3 regions of the Brenneria uluponensis genome follow, and region 2 is predicted to be linked to each of the others. Evidence: predicted binding sites of a transcription regulator. Region 2 holds the regulator's gene; each other region holds the start of a gene.

Evidence for each region. The regulator CRP, encoded in region 2, controls carbon source genes, mostly activating them, when cyclic AMP is high. The targets are predictions, from matches to a motif close to ATGTGANNNNNNTCACAT.
Region 1: the regulator CRP is predicted to act here: its motif matches at 3,179-3,196, upstream of msrB (peptide-methionine (R)-S-oxide reductase MsrB).
Region 3: the regulator CRP is predicted to act here: its motif matches at 3,987-4,004, upstream of rbsD (D-ribose pyranase).

The regions. Positions count from the first base shown of each region.
Region 1 covers NZ_CP135917.1:2,539,393-2,545,109, reverse strand. The annotation lists gene RS889_RS11660 (aldo/keto reductase) at 1-262, shown strand, start outside; gene RS889_RS11655 (D-hexose-6-phosphate mutarotase) at 310-1,179, opposite strand; gene tnpA (IS200/IS605 family transposase) at 1,323-1,781, opposite strand; gene gapA (glyceraldehyde-3-phosphate dehydrogenase) at 1,974-2,969, opposite strand; gene msrB (peptide-methionine (R)-S-oxide reductase MsrB) at 3,319-3,735, shown strand; gene RS889_RS11635 (YeaC family protein) at 3,799-4,074, shown strand; gene pncA (bifunctional nicotinamidase/pyrazinamidase) at 4,153-4,791, opposite strand; gene ansA (asparaginase) at 4,803-5,717, opposite strand, start outside.
Region 2 covers NZ_CP135917.1:359,448-365,164, reverse strand. The annotation lists gene RS889_RS01725 (LysR family transcriptional regulator) at 113-1,072, shown strand; gene RS889_RS01720 (OsmC family protein) at 1,220-1,627, opposite strand; gene crp (cAMP-activated global transcriptional regulator CRP) at 1,949-2,581, shown strand; gene argD (bifunctional acetylornithine/succinyldiaminopimelate transaminase) at 2,644-3,867, opposite strand; gene RS889_RS01705 (aminodeoxychorismate synthase component II) at 3,987-4,562, opposite strand; gene RS889_RS01700 (helicase RepA family protein) at 5,052-5,717, opposite strand, start outside.
Region 3 covers NZ_CP135917.1:4,993,603-4,999,319, forward strand. The annotation lists gene rbsK (ribokinase) at 1-17, opposite strand, end outside; gene rbsB (ribose ABC transporter substrate-binding protein RbsB) at 82-969, opposite strand; gene rbsC (ribose ABC transporter permease) at 995-1,963, opposite strand; gene rbsA (ribose ABC transporter ATP-binding protein RbsA) at 1,971-3,476, opposite strand; gene rbsD (D-ribose pyranase) at 3,484-3,903, opposite strand; gene kup (low affinity potassium transporter Kup) at 4,182-5,717, opposite strand, start outside.

The DNA of each region.
Region 1 (5,717 bases), 2.2 Mb from region 2:
GGCTGGAAAGTTGAAATGTGATTTATTGAAAGCGCCAGCAGTGATGACGGTTGCGCGGCGACATGGGCTTTCGGCAGCACAAGTACTATTGGCTTGGGTGATTCGCCAGCATGGAGTAATCGCCATTCCTAAAGCCAGCTCAGAAGTACATGTAAAAGAAAACGCAAAGGTACTGTTGGTAACATTGAGCACGGAAGATATTGCCTTGTTGGACAAGGCTTTCCCTGCACTATCACACAAGCAAATGCTGGACGTGGTGTAACCGAGAAATATGGCTGGTATCTGCCAGCCATAGACGTAATACGTAGGCTACTTTTTGATCTTAATGGTCGTCGATAACCTGGCTGGCGTATGTGTCGTCGCGGTAAACGGCTGGTTGATGCGTGCAGTTTCCACACAGACAAATGTTTTATAACCGTCATCCGTCATATCCGCGATAGTGTGGGACAATTCTGCACCTGGGTTCCATGACACAACATCACTGTGATGAGTGTGGTGTATCTCAATAGTGCGATGCAATTCAGGATCGTGAATTTTACTGATTGCTTGTGGCTGGGTATAAATGCGATCGGTGCGATCGGTGAAGCGCAAATCGCCCTGCTGAGTTGCTATCTTCCCTTGATTAACCTTATCAATGAACGTCTCGCCCAGACCGCTAATACTGATCTGCTTGATGTCACCAATCTGGAAGTAAGCATGTAACGCGCTGGTAATGCTGTAATCACCATGTGATTCCAATTCAATGTGACACTCTTTCCCTAAATTGAAACGTGCAATGAGCGTGAATTCATGCGGCCATTGTTCGCGTGTTTTGGCATTATCACGCAGAGTGAATGCCAGGTGAACACCTTTCTCATCTTCACTGTGAGATGTGAACTCCCACGGCAGCAGACGAGCAAAGCCATGATTCGGTTCTGATACTGGACCAAACCAGGGGAAACAGATTGGTATGCCGCCGCGGATGGCAACATTCTCTGTAAACGGTGTATTGTCGCTCAGCCACAATACCGGGTGCTCTCCTTGCGGTTGCCAGCTTATCAGGTGTGCACCCTGTAGTGTAATGGCAGCACGAACTTGCGGATGTTCCACCACGATCACCGGTAGGTGATCTAACTGACGTTGACTGATTGTAGGTGTGATTTGTTGAAGGATGGGGAGAGAGAAAACTTTATCGTTCATGATATTGCCCGTTTGTTGTTTGTTACTAACCAGCAAATAAATATCCTCCGGCATAGCCGGAGGTTTTTCATATGCGCCTATAAGGCTCTGTTACCAGCCGCGCCCTAACAGGCGCATCGCGATCTGACATTTGCATCTATGGATTACTTACGGCCCGTAAGCGGGCTACCCGGATATGGGATCGAGAGTTGCTCACCCAACTTATCTTGCTCCAATTGGTGCTTTATGTATTCTTGTATCTTCGATGTATTCTTTCCCACCGTATCTACATAATACCCTCGACACCAGAATTCTCGATTTCGGTATTTAAACTTCAAATCGCCAAATTGCTCATAAACCATCAGGCTACTCTTACCCTTCAGGTATCCCATAAAACTCGACACACTCATCTTCGGCGGGATCTCCAGAAGCATATGGATGTGATCCACACAACATTCTGCCTCCACGAGGTTCACGTTTTTCCATTCACACAACTTTCTTAATATGCCGCCAATTGCCCTACGCTTTTCTCCATAGAACACCTGCCTTCGGTACTTCGGCGCAAAAACGATGTGATATTTACAGTTCCATCGGGTGTGCGCTAAGCTCTTTTCGTCCCCCATGGGACCCCCTTTCAATTTTTTGTTTAACTTTTGCAGTTGCCAGACCGCAAGGTGTTTTAACAAATCGAAAGGGGTTTTTATAACCGACTTATAGCTGAAAGCTTTACGGAACCCCCAGCCTAGCTGGGGGTTTTCTATAGACAATAAAAAGGGCGACACGGTGTCGCCCTTTTTCATCTATCGATCACCCGGTTATTTAGAGATATGGGAGATCAGATCCAGAACTTTATTGGAGTAGCCAGTTTCATTATCGTACCAGGAAATCAGCTTCACAAAAGTGTCACTCAAAGCAATACCAGCTTTGGCATCGAACACAGATGTCAGTTTTTCACCGTTAAAGTCGGTAGAAACCACGTCATCTTCCGTGTAGCCCATAACGCCTTTCAGTTCGCCTTCAGAAGCTGCCTTGATAGCCGCACAGATTTCTTTGTAAGAAGCCGGTTTTGCCAGACGGGCAGTAAGGTCAACCACAGATACGTTCGGGGTCGGTACACGGAACGCCATACCCGTCAGTTTGCCATTCAGTTCAGGAATGACCTTACCTACAGCTTTGGCTGCACCGGTAGACGATGGAATGATGTTCTGAGACGCGCCACGGCCACCACGCCAGTCTTTGTGAGACGGGCCATCAACTGTTTTCTGAGTAGCGGTAGTTGAATGAACAGTGGTCATCAATGCTTCAACGATACCGAAATTGTCATTGATAACTTTTGCCAACGGAGCCAAGCAGTTAGTCGTGCAAGATGCGTTGGAAACGATGTCCTGTCCAGCATAAGATTTGTGGTTTACACCCATTACAAACATCGGGGTAGCATCTTTGGAAGGACCGGTCAAAACGACTTTCTTGGCTCCAGCCTGAATGTGTTTACGAGCAGTTTCGTCGGTCAGGAAGATACCGGTTGCTTCAGCAACGACATCAACGCCAACTTCGCCCCATTTCAGGTTAGCCGGATCTCTTTCAGCGGTAACACGGATAGTTTTGCCGTTAACTACCAAATGGCCGTCTTTCACTTCAACGGTGCCGTTAAAACGACCGTGAGTGGAGTCATACTTCAGCATGTAAGCCATATAGTCTGCATCTAACAGATCGTTGATAGCAACGATTTCGATGTCAGAACGTTCTTGTGCAGCGCGGAAAACAATACGGCCGATGCGGCCAAATCCGTTGATACCTACTTTAATAGTCATATATTCCACCAGCTATGGGTTAGTGAATAAAGGTTGGTTGTAAAATTACAAAAACCTTACTGAGCGTCAAGCGGAATCGTGTCAATAGTTGCTATAAGTCAAAACTCTGAACAATCTTTGCACGATAAAACAGCGATCAGTGTAACTAGATCATATGCCTCAATGATATGAGGAATACCTCATCAATAGAACACCTATCACAAACATAATTGAGACGGAGATCACAATTAAAATTATGCCCTGCTATTGGGTCATAGTGTAGGCCAAAATGGCCTACTCAGGTGTTAATTTTTTGTTAGAATTAAAAACCACATCGGTAGATAATGCTTTAAGTCTCTGTGAGAAAGCCATGACAAAAGATACATCTTCTCAACCTGCGCTGGAGCGTCTGACTGAAATGCAGCGTTATGTCACACAACAGCGGGGCACCGAACCGGCATATTCAGGCAAGTTTCTTCATAACAAGCAAACTGGCGTTTATCACTGCTTGTGTTGCCAGCAGCCGTTGTTCTACTCTGACCGGAAATATGATTCTGGCTGTGGTTGGCCGAGTTTCGATCAACCGGTATCCATCGACGCGATTCGTTATCTGGATGATTATTCACACAATATGCGACGGATCGAAATCCGATGTGGTCATTGTGATGCCCATTTAGGTCATGTGTTCCCTGATGGTCCCCCGGAGACGACCGGTGAGCGTTACTGTGTGAACTCCACGTCACTCAGTTTCACTGATACGGACGATGGAGAAAAAATAGACGGATAATGGGTTTCATAATCTAATGACTTGAAACGTTTCAGCAAAACGTGTTGGATGGCAGGAAGACAGATGCAACTTGATGACTTGATCAATACTATGACCCCGGAAATTTATCAGCGACTGGTAACGGCTGTCGAATTAGGTAAATGGCCGGATGGTGTGTCACTGACTGCGGAACAGAAAGAAAATTCGTTGCAAATAGTGATGCTGTGGCAGTCCCAGCATAATATTGATGCGGAACACATGAGCATTAATACACAAGGTGAAATTGAAATAAAAAGTAAGCAAGCACTGAAACAGCAATTTCAGGAAGCACCAATAATTACACTGAAACCACAGGATTAGGCAACTGAAAGCATCCTGATTTTAAGTAACCCGTCGTAATTGATGTTACTACGGGTTATTCCGATCGGCTCACACACTTTATGAAAGAGAGTCGATAAACGTCGGCAAGTCTATCAATGTGGCACCATGATGCGCCATGTTTTGAAGCGCCAGTTGGCTGTCTTGCGGCTGTAGATTGACGCCCCGGCATCCTTCGACCAATACTTCCGTTTGATATCCCAAGGACAGAGCGTCCAGCACGGTATAGTTAACGCAGTAGTCTGTCGCCAGTCCCATAACGGTGAGTCGGTTAATACTGTGTGCCTTCAGCCAATCGTCCAGGCAGGTTTTAGCTCGATGCCCGTTATCAAAAAAGGCGCTATAACTGTCGATATTGCTTTGCGTACCTTTACGTACAACCCAGTTTATGGCTTGGCGATTGAGATCAGCATGAAAATCGGCGCCGGTCTGTTCTTGTACGCAATGAACCGGCCACCAAACCTGTGGCAAACCGTCTAATTCACCTATTTCCCCCACCACTGAGCCAGAATTGATAGCAAAGCTACTATGATTCGCCGGATGCCAATCTTGACTGGCGATAACTGTAACAGTAGCTGCCTGGCAAGCTTCAATGGCTCGATTGGCTACTGAAATAACCTGGCCACCGTCAGTTATCGGCAATGCGCCGCCTGGACAGAAATCATTCTGCAAATCGATCAGTAATAACGCTCTGTTCATAACTGTTCCTCTTAATCTTTGTCGCTCAGCTCACCGCGTAGATTTTGCTGCATCAGACGGCGGACATCGACTGGCGAGAGATCATCACGACTGAGTAAATAATGTAGCTTTGTAAGTGCGGCTTCAACCGTCATATCGAAACCACTGATGACACCGGCTTGCGCTAGTGCGTTACCGGTAGCGTATCCTTCCATATTGACTCGTCCTGAAATGCACTGTGTCAGATTAACGACCACAATGCCTCGCTCTGACGCCTGGCGAAGTTCATTAAGCAGTCCGGAACTTTGTGGGGCATTACCGACACCATAAGATCGCAATATCAGTGCCTTGACGGGCTGGCGCAAAAAGTTGCTGACGACATCGGCGGAAATACCGGGATAAATAGTGATAACGCCAATGGGTTGCGGCGTAATGTTATGGACGATCAGCGCACCGGAGGCTGGTGTTTGTGGTAGTGGCGCTAATCGACGGATATGGATACCGGCTTCCAGCAACGGAGGGTAGTTGGGGGATGCAAACGCATCAAAACCGTCAGCATGAGCTTTAGTGGTTCGGTTTCCACGCAGCAGTTTGTTGTTAAAAAACAGACTGACTTCATTCACTGGATGATTGGCGGCTACATACAACGCATTCAGCAGATTAGTCTGGCCATCCGAGCGCAGTTCAGCCAATGGAATTTGTGACCCTGTCACTATTACCGGTTTGGCAAGATTCTCCAACATGAAGGAGAGTGCGGATGCCGTAAATGCCATGGTGTCTGTGCCATGCAAAATGACAAAACCATCATAATCATCATAGTGTTGCTGAATATCATTGGCGATAGATTGCCAGTCCGCCGGTGTCATGTCCGAAGAGTCGATTAACGGCGTGTATTCGTGAATGGTGAAAGACGGCATTTCCAGTCGATGAAATTCCGGCATGTTGGC
Region 2 (5,717 bases):
CGCTCTATAATAATAAAAGCTTATTGCCCGATAGTGATGAATCTCAACAAATAATATTAAATCCGTCGAACATCATATTTGTTGAAAAAACATCGGGAGGTAAATACCAATTATGGAAAGTAAACTTTCCGATTTCAGAAACCTACTGACAGAAAAAAATGAAAGCTCACAGATAAGCATCAATAATGTGGACTTAAAACTATTACGCGTATTCAAAAGCGTTGTTGAAGCCGGAGGTTTTACTTCTGCAAGCCATGAATTAAACATTGGATTGGCAGCAATAAGCAAACAGGTTTCTGATCTGGAAATTCGCCTTGGGATGACACTATGCAGCCGTGGCCGTGATGGTTTCTTTCTTACCGAATATGGCAGCATCGTCTATCAGGCCACGTTGGAGCTATTTTCTTCCATCAATCAATTTCGCGATCGTCTGCAAAGTAGCCGTAATGAAATCCTCGGTGAAATCAATATCAGTGTGATTGATAACACCATCACCGACCGTCAGTCGCCCATCACCAAAGCGGTGCGTCAACTCGCTTACGTCGCACCAAAACTGAACATCAGGCTTCAAACGGAACAGCTCGACAATCTTGAGAGAGGATTAAACGAAGGCCGATTAACCTGCGCTATTGCTCCGGTTTATGAAGAAAAAAGCGAGTTTGAATATTATTTTCTCTATCAGGAAGAGTCACAAATATATTGTAGTAACGAGCATGAATTCTTCCATTTAAATGACTCGGATATCACTATTGATATGTTGAAAAATGCTAAAGTCATTAATCATAGTTACGCCAGCATGCATCATAAAAATAAGGTATTTAATTTCAAGAATAGCAATATTCAGGCGGTGCAAATTGAATCTGTCGCCATGCTCATTCTGACTGGGCATTTTATTGGCTATCTCCCTTGCCATTATGCAGAAAGATATGTTGAACAAAATTTACTACGGCCTATTACTTCAGAATCATTAACCATTTTCACCCGATTCTGTTTTATTATCAAAAAAGGGAAAAGAATAAATACGATCATAAAATTATTTATGGACGCGTTGGGCATCCAGAGTGAATCATAATCACATGCACTATTTTGGTGCCTACCACTCATTTTCGATACTACGTGTTCACTACATCAGCATCAGCACTTACTACGGCGCCACCTCGAACAGCAGCGCGTGCCACTGACAACCGTGAGATATACCCACCTCACGGTCATTAAAGCTCTACGCCACGTCACGCACTTCATGACTGTGGGTAATATCCACCGCCTGACCCAGCATCAACGCGACAGAGCAATATTTTTCAGCTGAAAGGGAAACCGCTCGCTCCACGACCTTATCGGCCAGTCCCTTACCAGTAACGATAAAATGCAGATTGATGGCAGTGAACAAACGAGGGGCATCGGTTTTACGATCCGAAGTCAGCCGGACTTCACAGTCCACCACATCATTACGGCCTTTTTGCAGAATGGAAACCACATCAATAGCACTACACCCACCGACAGACATCAGCACCATTTCCATCGGGCTTGGCGCTTTATCACCGGCATTGCCATCCATTAATACCTGATGTCCGGAGGCAGATTCACCGATAAACGTTAAGCCTTCAACCCACTTCACTCGCGCCTGCATAAATTCACCCTCAATCAACTATTTTTGAAATATTACATCGCTTATGTACAAAAAAGCCTGATAATCAGAGCTTAGTCATGCTGAAGCGAGACAACACAAGACACTACGTGCAACCTGTGTTACAAACGAATCCTGAATCTGCTTATTTCGAGCCAAAGCAAAAAAACAAGCAGATCATGACGTCACTCGATAGAGACCTAATATATTCCCTGACGTCATTCCGCCTACACGGAATTTGAATTATAACTATGTTATCACGCCGTACAGGGAACTCTGAACCCTGTGATTTGCGCAGTGAATTACAACAGAGGATGACAGCGAATGGTTCTCGGCAAACCGCAAACAGACCCGACTCTTGAATGGTTCCTTTCTCATTGCCATATTCACAAGTATCCATCAAAGAGCACGCTTATTCACCAAGGTGAAAAAGCAGAAACGCTTTACTACATCGTGAAAGGTGCTGTCGCAGTGCTGATCAAAGATGAAGAAGGCAAAGAAATGATTCTCTCCTATCTCAATCAGGGGGATTTTATTGGTGAACTCGGATTGTTTGAAGAAGGCCAGGAGCGAAGTGCCTGGGTGAGAGCCAAAACTGCCTGCGAAGTTGCTGAAATTTCATATAAAAAATTCCGTCAACTGATTCAGGTTAACCCTGACATTCTGATGCGATTATCTGCTCAGATGGCGAACCGTCTACAGGTAACGTCAGAGAAAGTGGGCAATCTTGCCTTCCTGGACGTAACAGGTCGTATTGCTCAGACGTTGCTTAATCTGGCCAAACAACCTGATGCCATGACCCACCCAGATGGCATGCAGATTAAGATCACCCGCCAGGAAATCGGCCAAATCGTGGGGTGCTCCCGCGAAACAGTAGGCCGTATACTGAAAATGTTGGAAGATCAAAATCTTATATCTGCCCATGGGAAAACCATCGTGGTTTATGGCACCCGCTAACCCATATCAGATAACAAAAGAGCGTGCCACAGCACGCTCTTTTCGTTTTGTCTAAAGACGGCTTACTGACCGTTGACGACCTGTGCCACCGCTTTGGCGAAAAGCGCCATGCCTTGATCGATATCGGCCAGTTCAATGACTAATGAAGGTACAAAACGGATCACATCCGGCCCTGCCACCAAAATCATCAGGCCATGCTCAGCAGAAGCAGTCAGGAAATCCCGTGCCCGACCCTGCCATTCAGGTTTTAGCGCCACGCCCAGCAACAGTCCTTGACCACGAATTTCGTCGAAAATGCCGAACTCCGCATTAATAGTATTCAACGCCGCCACAAAACGATCGTGACGCTCGGCCACACCTGACAGCACCTCCGGCGTATTAATCGTATCCAACGCCGCTTCCGCCACCGCGCAGGCCAACGGATTACCGCCATACGTCGTACCGTGAACCCCCACCGTCATCACCGAAGCAATTTCCTCGGTGGTCAGCATTGCACTAATGGGAAAACCACCGCCCAACGCTTTGGCCGTAGTCAAAATATCCGGCTGAACATCGTAATGCATATAAGAGAACAGTTTACCGGTGCGTCCCATCCCACACTGAACTTCATCAAACACCATCAGCGCCTGATATTGATCGCACAACGCCCGCACACCGTTTATAAATTCCGGCGTTGCAGGAATAACACCACCCTCGCCCTGCACCGGCTCTAACACCACCGCGCAGGTGTGGTCATCCATAACGGCTTTGACAGCGGCCAGATCATTAAACGGTACATGGATAATATCTGCCGGCTTAGGGCCGAAACCATCCGCATATTTCGCCTGCCCCCCCACCGACACAGTAAATAGTGTTCGGCCATGGAATGCATGATAGAACGCGATGATTTTGGTTTTGTACGGACTGTAACGCTTGATGGCATAGTGACGAGCCAGCTTGAAAGCCGCTTCATTAGCTTCCGCACCGGAATTAACGAAAAAGACCCGATCCGCGAACGTCGCATTGATAAGCTTGCTTGCCAACCGCAAAGCCGGTTCATTGGTAAAAACATTGCTGGTATGCCACAGGGTTTCCCCCTGCTGTTTGAGTGCTTCAACCAACGCCGGATGGCAATGCCCTAACGCTGTCACTGCAATCCCGCCGGAAAAATCGATATATTCCTTACCTTGCTGGTCCCAAACCCGGCTTCCCTTGCCTTTAACCGGCACAAACTGCGCTGGTGCATAAACCGGAAGTATTACTTTATTGTGAGTGTCTCTTGTTACCGCCATTTTATCTGTTGCCATCTGCTTCCCCGCCTCAATATCTCACTACCTTGAATGAAAATATAGTCAATAAATATGCATAAAAAGTCATAACGAGGCAATCATTAATCTGCTGGAAAAGAAAATTATCCACTATATGACTATAAACCAAGAAAATTCTTCAATAACTGATGCCCCTGCTGGCTCAGGATACTTTCCGGGTGAAACTGCACCCCTTCCAGAGGCAGAGAACGGTGACGAATGCCCATGATTTCATCTATTCCCTGCTGATGCTCACTCCAGGCGGTAATCTCGAAACAGTCAGGCAGAGAAGCCTTGTCGATCACCAGAGAATGATAACGCGTGACGTTCAACGGCTGAGCCAACCCGGTAAACACCCCCACATTGGTATGCTGAATTAATGATGTTTTGCCATGCATTACCTGCCGGGCACGGATCACTCGTGCGCCAAACACCTGCCCCAGCGCCTGATGCCCAAGACAAACCCCCAGAATCGGCAGTCTACCGGCAAAATGGCGGATAGCCGCCAGCGAGATGCCAGCATCATCCGGTGTGCAAGGACCAGGTGATATCACCAGTCTCTGCGGTGCTAACCGTTCAATATCTGCTAGTTGCAGTTCATCATTGCGCTTTACCAACACATTCTCACCCAACTCACAGAAATACTGATACAGGTTATAGGTAAAGGAATCATAGTTATCAATTAATAGCAGCATATCAAACCTAACTTATTGATAAATAATAAAAATGTTATTTGATCTTTCTTTTTATACCCGCAAGAATACCCGCAATTTTTTTCGATACATGCTTGTGGGCTAAAGCGGTAAAAGCCATTGTACCTGTCTCCAGCATGAAAGGGATGACAAGAAATTTACTTTAACAAAACGCTAAAGATACCTATGACCATACGGCGGAACCCATCACATCGCGCCAGCCCCTTTTTTGGGAGGGGCTGGCGCTCATCTTTCTTATGTGGGTGATTTTTCCATAACTCACCAGATCGGGAACAGAAAACCATCCCCCACCTTTCCCCCACTTGCTCAAGGAGCACGGCTTCCCCCACCTGATTTTCATGGCTAGATTAAAAGTGATTATTTATTAGTGAGTTAAGTTATTCCCCCACTTCGCGTCTATATATGCGTGGGAAGTGGGGGAAAATGCCGGATAGGATGACGCATTATCCGTTCGCTCCCACTTTCCCCCGTTTAATCCCCCATCTTATTCCGTTGCGATAACGGCGTGATCCGTTCCCCGTCAAAGGCGATCAGGCCATCTTTTTCCAGCTTGTCCAACCATCGGGTGAACTTCTTGTTCACATCAAAGCCCATTGCCCGCATATCGTCTCGTACTAATGAACGGGTGCAGCCTTCGCCGTTGCCCGTACGTGAACGAATGGCCTGCCATAAGGCGACATGGTTTTCCGTCAGCCTAGAAATACCGGCTAAATCAGGATCGTTGCCAACATCATCCTCTCTGACTTCACGGCCTTCATCGTTCAGTACCAGCGAGGTGATCTGATCGCCATCATCGTCTACGTACAGATTGACAGAATTTAGGTCATAGGCCCGGCGCGGCGGCTCTTCCGCATCTTTCATCTTGGTGCAACTGAGGATCAACGCACCGCCGTCACCTTCACGTCTGACGTTAAATTCCACGTCCAGCGCGGCACGGAAGGCACTGGAGCCTCGTGCGCCTTTGTCCTGATCTTTACCGGAATGATGAATAATTAGCACCGTGGCCTGTGTTGCCGCTTTGATAGCATCGCATCCCTGAATGAATGCGCCCATATCTTTAGCCGCATTCTCATCCGAACCGCCAAAACAGCGGGCAAGCGTATCCAGAATAATCAGACGAACCGGCATACCGGAGGC
Region 3 (5,717 bases), 460 kb from region 2:
AGCTTGCCTGATTTCATTACGTAAAACCCCAAAGTTAATCGTGTGCCACTCAATCAGAGTGGCACACAGCACCGCTTTTTATTATTTGGTAACCAGTTTCAGATCAACAGGAATGATGGCCTGTACTTTTTCGCCTTTCAGCACTCTATCCGCAGTTTCAACGCCGATCACGCCGATCTGATCCGGACGTTGAGCTACCGTCGCCGCCATTTTGCCACTTTCAACCGCTTTAATGCCGTCTGCTGTACCGTCAAAGCCAACAACCATGACGCCATTTTTACCCGCAATCTGCAACGCACGAATTGCACCCAATGCCATTTCGTCATTCTGAGCAAATACAGCTTGTACATCAGGATGTGCCGTCAGCAAGTTCTGCATTACGTTCAGACCTTTGGTACGGTCGAAGTCAGCTGGTTGGCTGGCCAGAATGACAAACTTGTTTTTCTCGGCTGATTTCATAAAGCCAGCACCACGTTCACGTGCGGCAGAAGTCCCGGCAAGACCTTCCAATTGAATAACTTTGGCACCTTTGCCCAGTTTTCTAGCGATAAAATCACCAGCAATTTTACCGCCGAATGTGTTATCAGAAGCGACATGACTCACGACTTCACCACTGGCAGCAACGCGGTCTAGTGTTATCACTGGAATTTTGGCCTTATTAGCCATTTTAACGGCGTTACCCACAGCGTCAGAATCAGTCGGGTTGATCAGTAACACTTTGGTACCACGCACGGTTAAATCCTGTACGTTGGCCAGTTCTTTGGCTGGATTGTTTTGAGAGTCCAGTACAACCAGGTTATAACCCAGTTTATCCGCTTCTTTTTGCGCTCCGTCCTTCAATGAAACAAAGAAAGGGTTATTTAACGTAGAAATCACCAGGGCAATAGTATCCTTTGCCATAGCGTTGGTACTGACCGTAGCACTCAGAGCAATAGCGGAAACTAGAGTAGCAAGCTTCTTTAAATTCATATCTCAATTCCTGTGTGAATGAAGGTTATTTACTGCTTTTGTTATCTACCAAAACCGCCAGCAAAATAACGACTGCCTTGACGATCATCTGATAGTAAGAAGAAACACCTAATAGATTTAGTCCGTTATTCAAAAAACCTAAAATCAGGGCACCAATTAAGGTTCCAAATACACGCCCTTTACCACCAGACAAACTGGTACCACCCAGCACAACCGCTGCAATGGCGTCCAGCTCATAACCCGTCCCTGCCGTTGGCTGAGCCGAAGACAAACGGGCAACTTCGATAATACCCGCCAGCGCCGATAACAGACCGCACAATGAATAGACGACAATTTTAACCTTGTCGACACTGATCCCTGAAAGACGGGTCGCCGCTTCATTACCACCCAACGCATAGATATAACGCCCAATGCGGGTATGGTGCAGCATGTACCAGGCAGCAAGGAAGACCACCGCCATAATCCAGATTGGCGTAGGTACACCTAAAGGACGCCCGATGCCAAACCAACCTAACGCATCTGCTTGCGCAGAAAAACCGGTATTAATAGGACTTCCGCTGGTATACACCATGGTGACACCACGCAGCAGCATCATCATCACCAGCGTAGCGATAAACGCCTGAACCCGACCTTTGGCGACAATAACTCCGGTACCGGCACCAATCACTGCCCCGAGTGCCAGCGCACTGAATATAGCAACCAGCGCATTGATTTCCATCCCGACAATTGAAGCGGCAACAGCGCCAGTCAGCGCCAATAGCGAACCGACTGAAAGATCAATACCCGATGTCAGGATAACCAGCGTCATTCCCACAGCCATGATGGCGTTAACAGAAGTTTGCTGCAGAATATTGAACAGATTATTCAGCGTAAAAAAATTGGGACTCATCGAGGAAACCACAGCGATAAGAATCAACAGGGCAATCAACGATTTTTGTTCCAGCAGCCACTCTTTGCTGAACCAGCTTTTTGCTGTAACAGATTGGGAATTCATATGTGATTTACTCCTGCTTTGCGCCGTATTGCTTACCAACGGCCGCAGCCATCAGCGTTTCCTGGGTAGCTTGCTCAATCGGGAATTCACCGCTCAGGCAGCCTTCATGCATAACAATAATGCGATCGCTAATACCTAAAATTTCAGGCATTTCCGATGACACCAGAATGATACTCAGCCCTTCTTGTTTGAATTGATTGATTAGCTGATAGATTTCCTTCTTTGCCCCAACATCCACACCGCGGGTAGGTTCATCAAGGATCAATACTTTCGGTCGCGTCATCAAACCACGGGCAATGGCGACCTTCTGCTGGTTACCACCGGACAACAGACCGATAGTCTGCTCCATTGTCGGCGTACGAATATTGAACATCCGGATAAAATCACTGACTGCCTGTTGTTCCTTGGCATGCTTGAGTGAACCACCTTTTCGGCTGAAGTAACGTAATGCCGTCAACGACATATTCTCTTTCACCGACATGCCTAACACCAAGCCATCACGTTTGCGGTCTTCAGAAATGTAGACTATTCCATTTACCAACCCATCTTGTGGCGAATGGGTAATAATTTCACGCCCATCAAGGAACACAGAACCGTGGGTACGGGGTAATGCGCCATAGAGAATTTTCATCAACTCGGTACGGCCGGCACCCATCAATCCCGCTACACCAAGAATTTCACCTTTACGTAGCGAAAAGCTTACATTTTTTGCGCCGGGACCAGAAAGCTCAGTCATCTGCAAGCGCACGTCACCGGGTGCCTGATCAAGCCGCGGATATTGATCTTCCAACTTGCGGCCCACCATCATTTCGATAAGAGCGTCTTCCTGTAAATCATTGACCGGGCTCTCACCGATAAACTGACCGTCACGGAATACCGTGACGTCGTCGCAGATTTCAAAGATTTCTTTCAGGCGATGAGAGATGTAAACAATGCCGCAACCATGGGACTGAAGCTCTTTAATCACTTTGAACAAGGAGGCCGTTTCAGTATCCGTCAACGCATCGGTCGGTTCATCCATAATGATGACTTTGGATTCGAAGCTTAATACCTTGGCAATCTCCACCATTTGTTGCTCACCAATGGAGAGATCTCCCACCAGACGACGGCTGTCATAACGCAGATTAAGACGCTGAAGCAGTTTATTTGCCTCAGCATACATCTGCGGCCAGTCGATACGACCAAAACGATTAGTAAATTCACGACCCAAAAAAATATTTTCTGCAATCGTCAGTTGGGGAATCAGGTTTAACTCCTGATGGATAATCCCTATACCCGCTTCCTGAGATGCTTTCGGGCCGCTGAAATCCACTTCCTTGCCCAAGAAATGAATACTACCCGCATCTTTACGATAGATACCGGTTAGTACTTTCATCATGGTGGACTTACCGGCGCCATTTTCTCCCACCAACGCCATTACTTTACCGGGATAGACATTCAGGGCTGCGCCTGAAAGAGCCTTCACACCGGGGAAGGTTTTGGTGATGCCTTGCAATTGCAGTAAAGGTTGCATCTATGCCTCAGAACGTTACGCCAGCACAAAGGATCACATTCGCATAGGGAGAGCACTCTCCGCTGCGAATAATAGCCCGGCTTTTCCCACTTTGTTTTTTAAAATCTTCATGACTTATGTAATGCAATGAAATTAAGTTTCCCTGGTGTAGCTCAAGTTGTTTCAAATGATTAAGCAGTGCGTCATGGAGTTGTGGATTTTTCTCGATAATTTCTTCGGCCAGAATGGCCGCCTCAACCTGCATCTCTGTTGTTACCACTTCAAGTATCTGCAAAAAAGTAGGTACATTGTGGGTTAATGCCAGATCGATACGGGTCGTCATTTCCGGAATGGGTAACCCCGCATCCCCAATCACAATTTGATCGGTATGCCCGAGCCGGGAAATAACAGAAGAAACTTCGGAATTTAGCAACGCACCTTTTTTCATATTCTATATCCTAACAGCGAAACGTTTCGCTTCCAGGATAGTGTAAAAAAACATCGCCAGAAGGCAACGATAATATTATCAAAATGTGATCATCATCGAAACGTTTCGCTTGTTCAACAAAAGTAAGAACCGGAGTGTCTGAATATGAAAAGTAATGCGTTAATCGTCTGGTAAGCAGTAAGACTGGTAATCATGGATTAATAAAATAACCGTGCCGGGGATGGCACGGTTCACGCAAATAGGGGGCATTCACATCATTTTTACGTTCGACTCACTTGTCATATCTCCACCTGAATGCCCAGCTCAATCAATCGGTTAGGTGGTATTTCAAATTGATCAGCAGCACGTAGCGCATTACGGCTCAGCATCATGAACAATTTACCACGCAAGCGCAGATACCATGGACGTTTCCCCATGCTCAGCGATTCATTAGACAGGAAAAAAGTGGTTTCCATCATTTGACAGGTTAAACCATCTTGCCAGCAACGGTGGAAGACCTCTTCCACATTGGGTGTTTCACGCCAACCGTAACTGGCAATCACACGCCAGAATGAGGCGGATAGCTGTTCCACTGATACCCGTTTGGCATTATGTACATAAGGTGCATCTTCCGTCCTGATGGTCATCAATACTACGCGTTCATGTAATATCTTGTTATGTTTCAGGTTATGCAACAGTGCAAAAGGAATCACATGAGTAGCGCGGGAAAGATAGACAGCGGTTCCTGGCACGCGCACTGGCGGATTCTTCTCCAGTGAAACAATCATCGCATCCAGTGAGTTTCCATGCTCATGAATACGACGCAACAAGCCAAAGCGTTCGCTTTTCCAGGTCGTCATGATGATAAACATCACCAATCCCAACGTCAGAGGTAGCCAACCACCGGAAACAATCTTGCTCATATTAGCCAGGAACATGGGCAAATCGATCATCAATAATACGACAAGCAACAACCACACCAGATAGCGATACCAGTGCCAGTTTTTGATTGCCACGGTACAGGAAAGAATACTGGTCAACACCATCGTACCCGTCACCGCGATACCATATGCGGCCGCCAGATTACTGGAGTGTTCAAAGCTGACAATCACAATGACCACAGCGATATATAACAACCAGTTAACTGCCGGAATATAAATCTGCCCGGATTCCATGTCAGAGGTATGAACAATACGCATTGGCGGTAAATAGCCAAGTCGAACCGCCTGACGAGTTAAGGAAAACACGCCGGAAATCACTGCCTGAGATGCAATGATGGTTGCCAAGGTTGCCAGAATCAATAACGGTATCAATGCCCAGTCAGGTGCCAGAAGGAAAAATGGGTTTTTGATGGCATCAGGGTCTTTCAGCAGCAACGCCCCTTGCCCGAAATAATTCAACACTAGTGAAGGCAGCACCGCCGAAAACCAGGCAATACGAATGGGTAATTTACCAAAGTGTCCCATATCGGCATAAAGGGCTTCCACCCCGGTAATAGCAAGTACCACGGCACCAAGCGCGAAAAAAGCCACCAACTTATATTCAATAAAAAAGTTAATCGCCCATTTAGGATTCAGCGCCCGTAACACTTCCGGATTGGCGATAACACCGCGGGCACCAAGAATCCCCAGAGACAAAAACCACAGTAACATCACCGGGGCAAACAATTTTCCCACGCTTCCAGTCCCATGTTTCTGAATCATAAACAACAATGTCAGTACAACAACGGAAATGGGGATAATGTAAGAATCCAGAGAAGGGGCAGCAATATCCAGACCTTCAATCGCTGACAGCACTGAAATAGCCGGTGTAATAACAACCTCTCCATAAAAAAA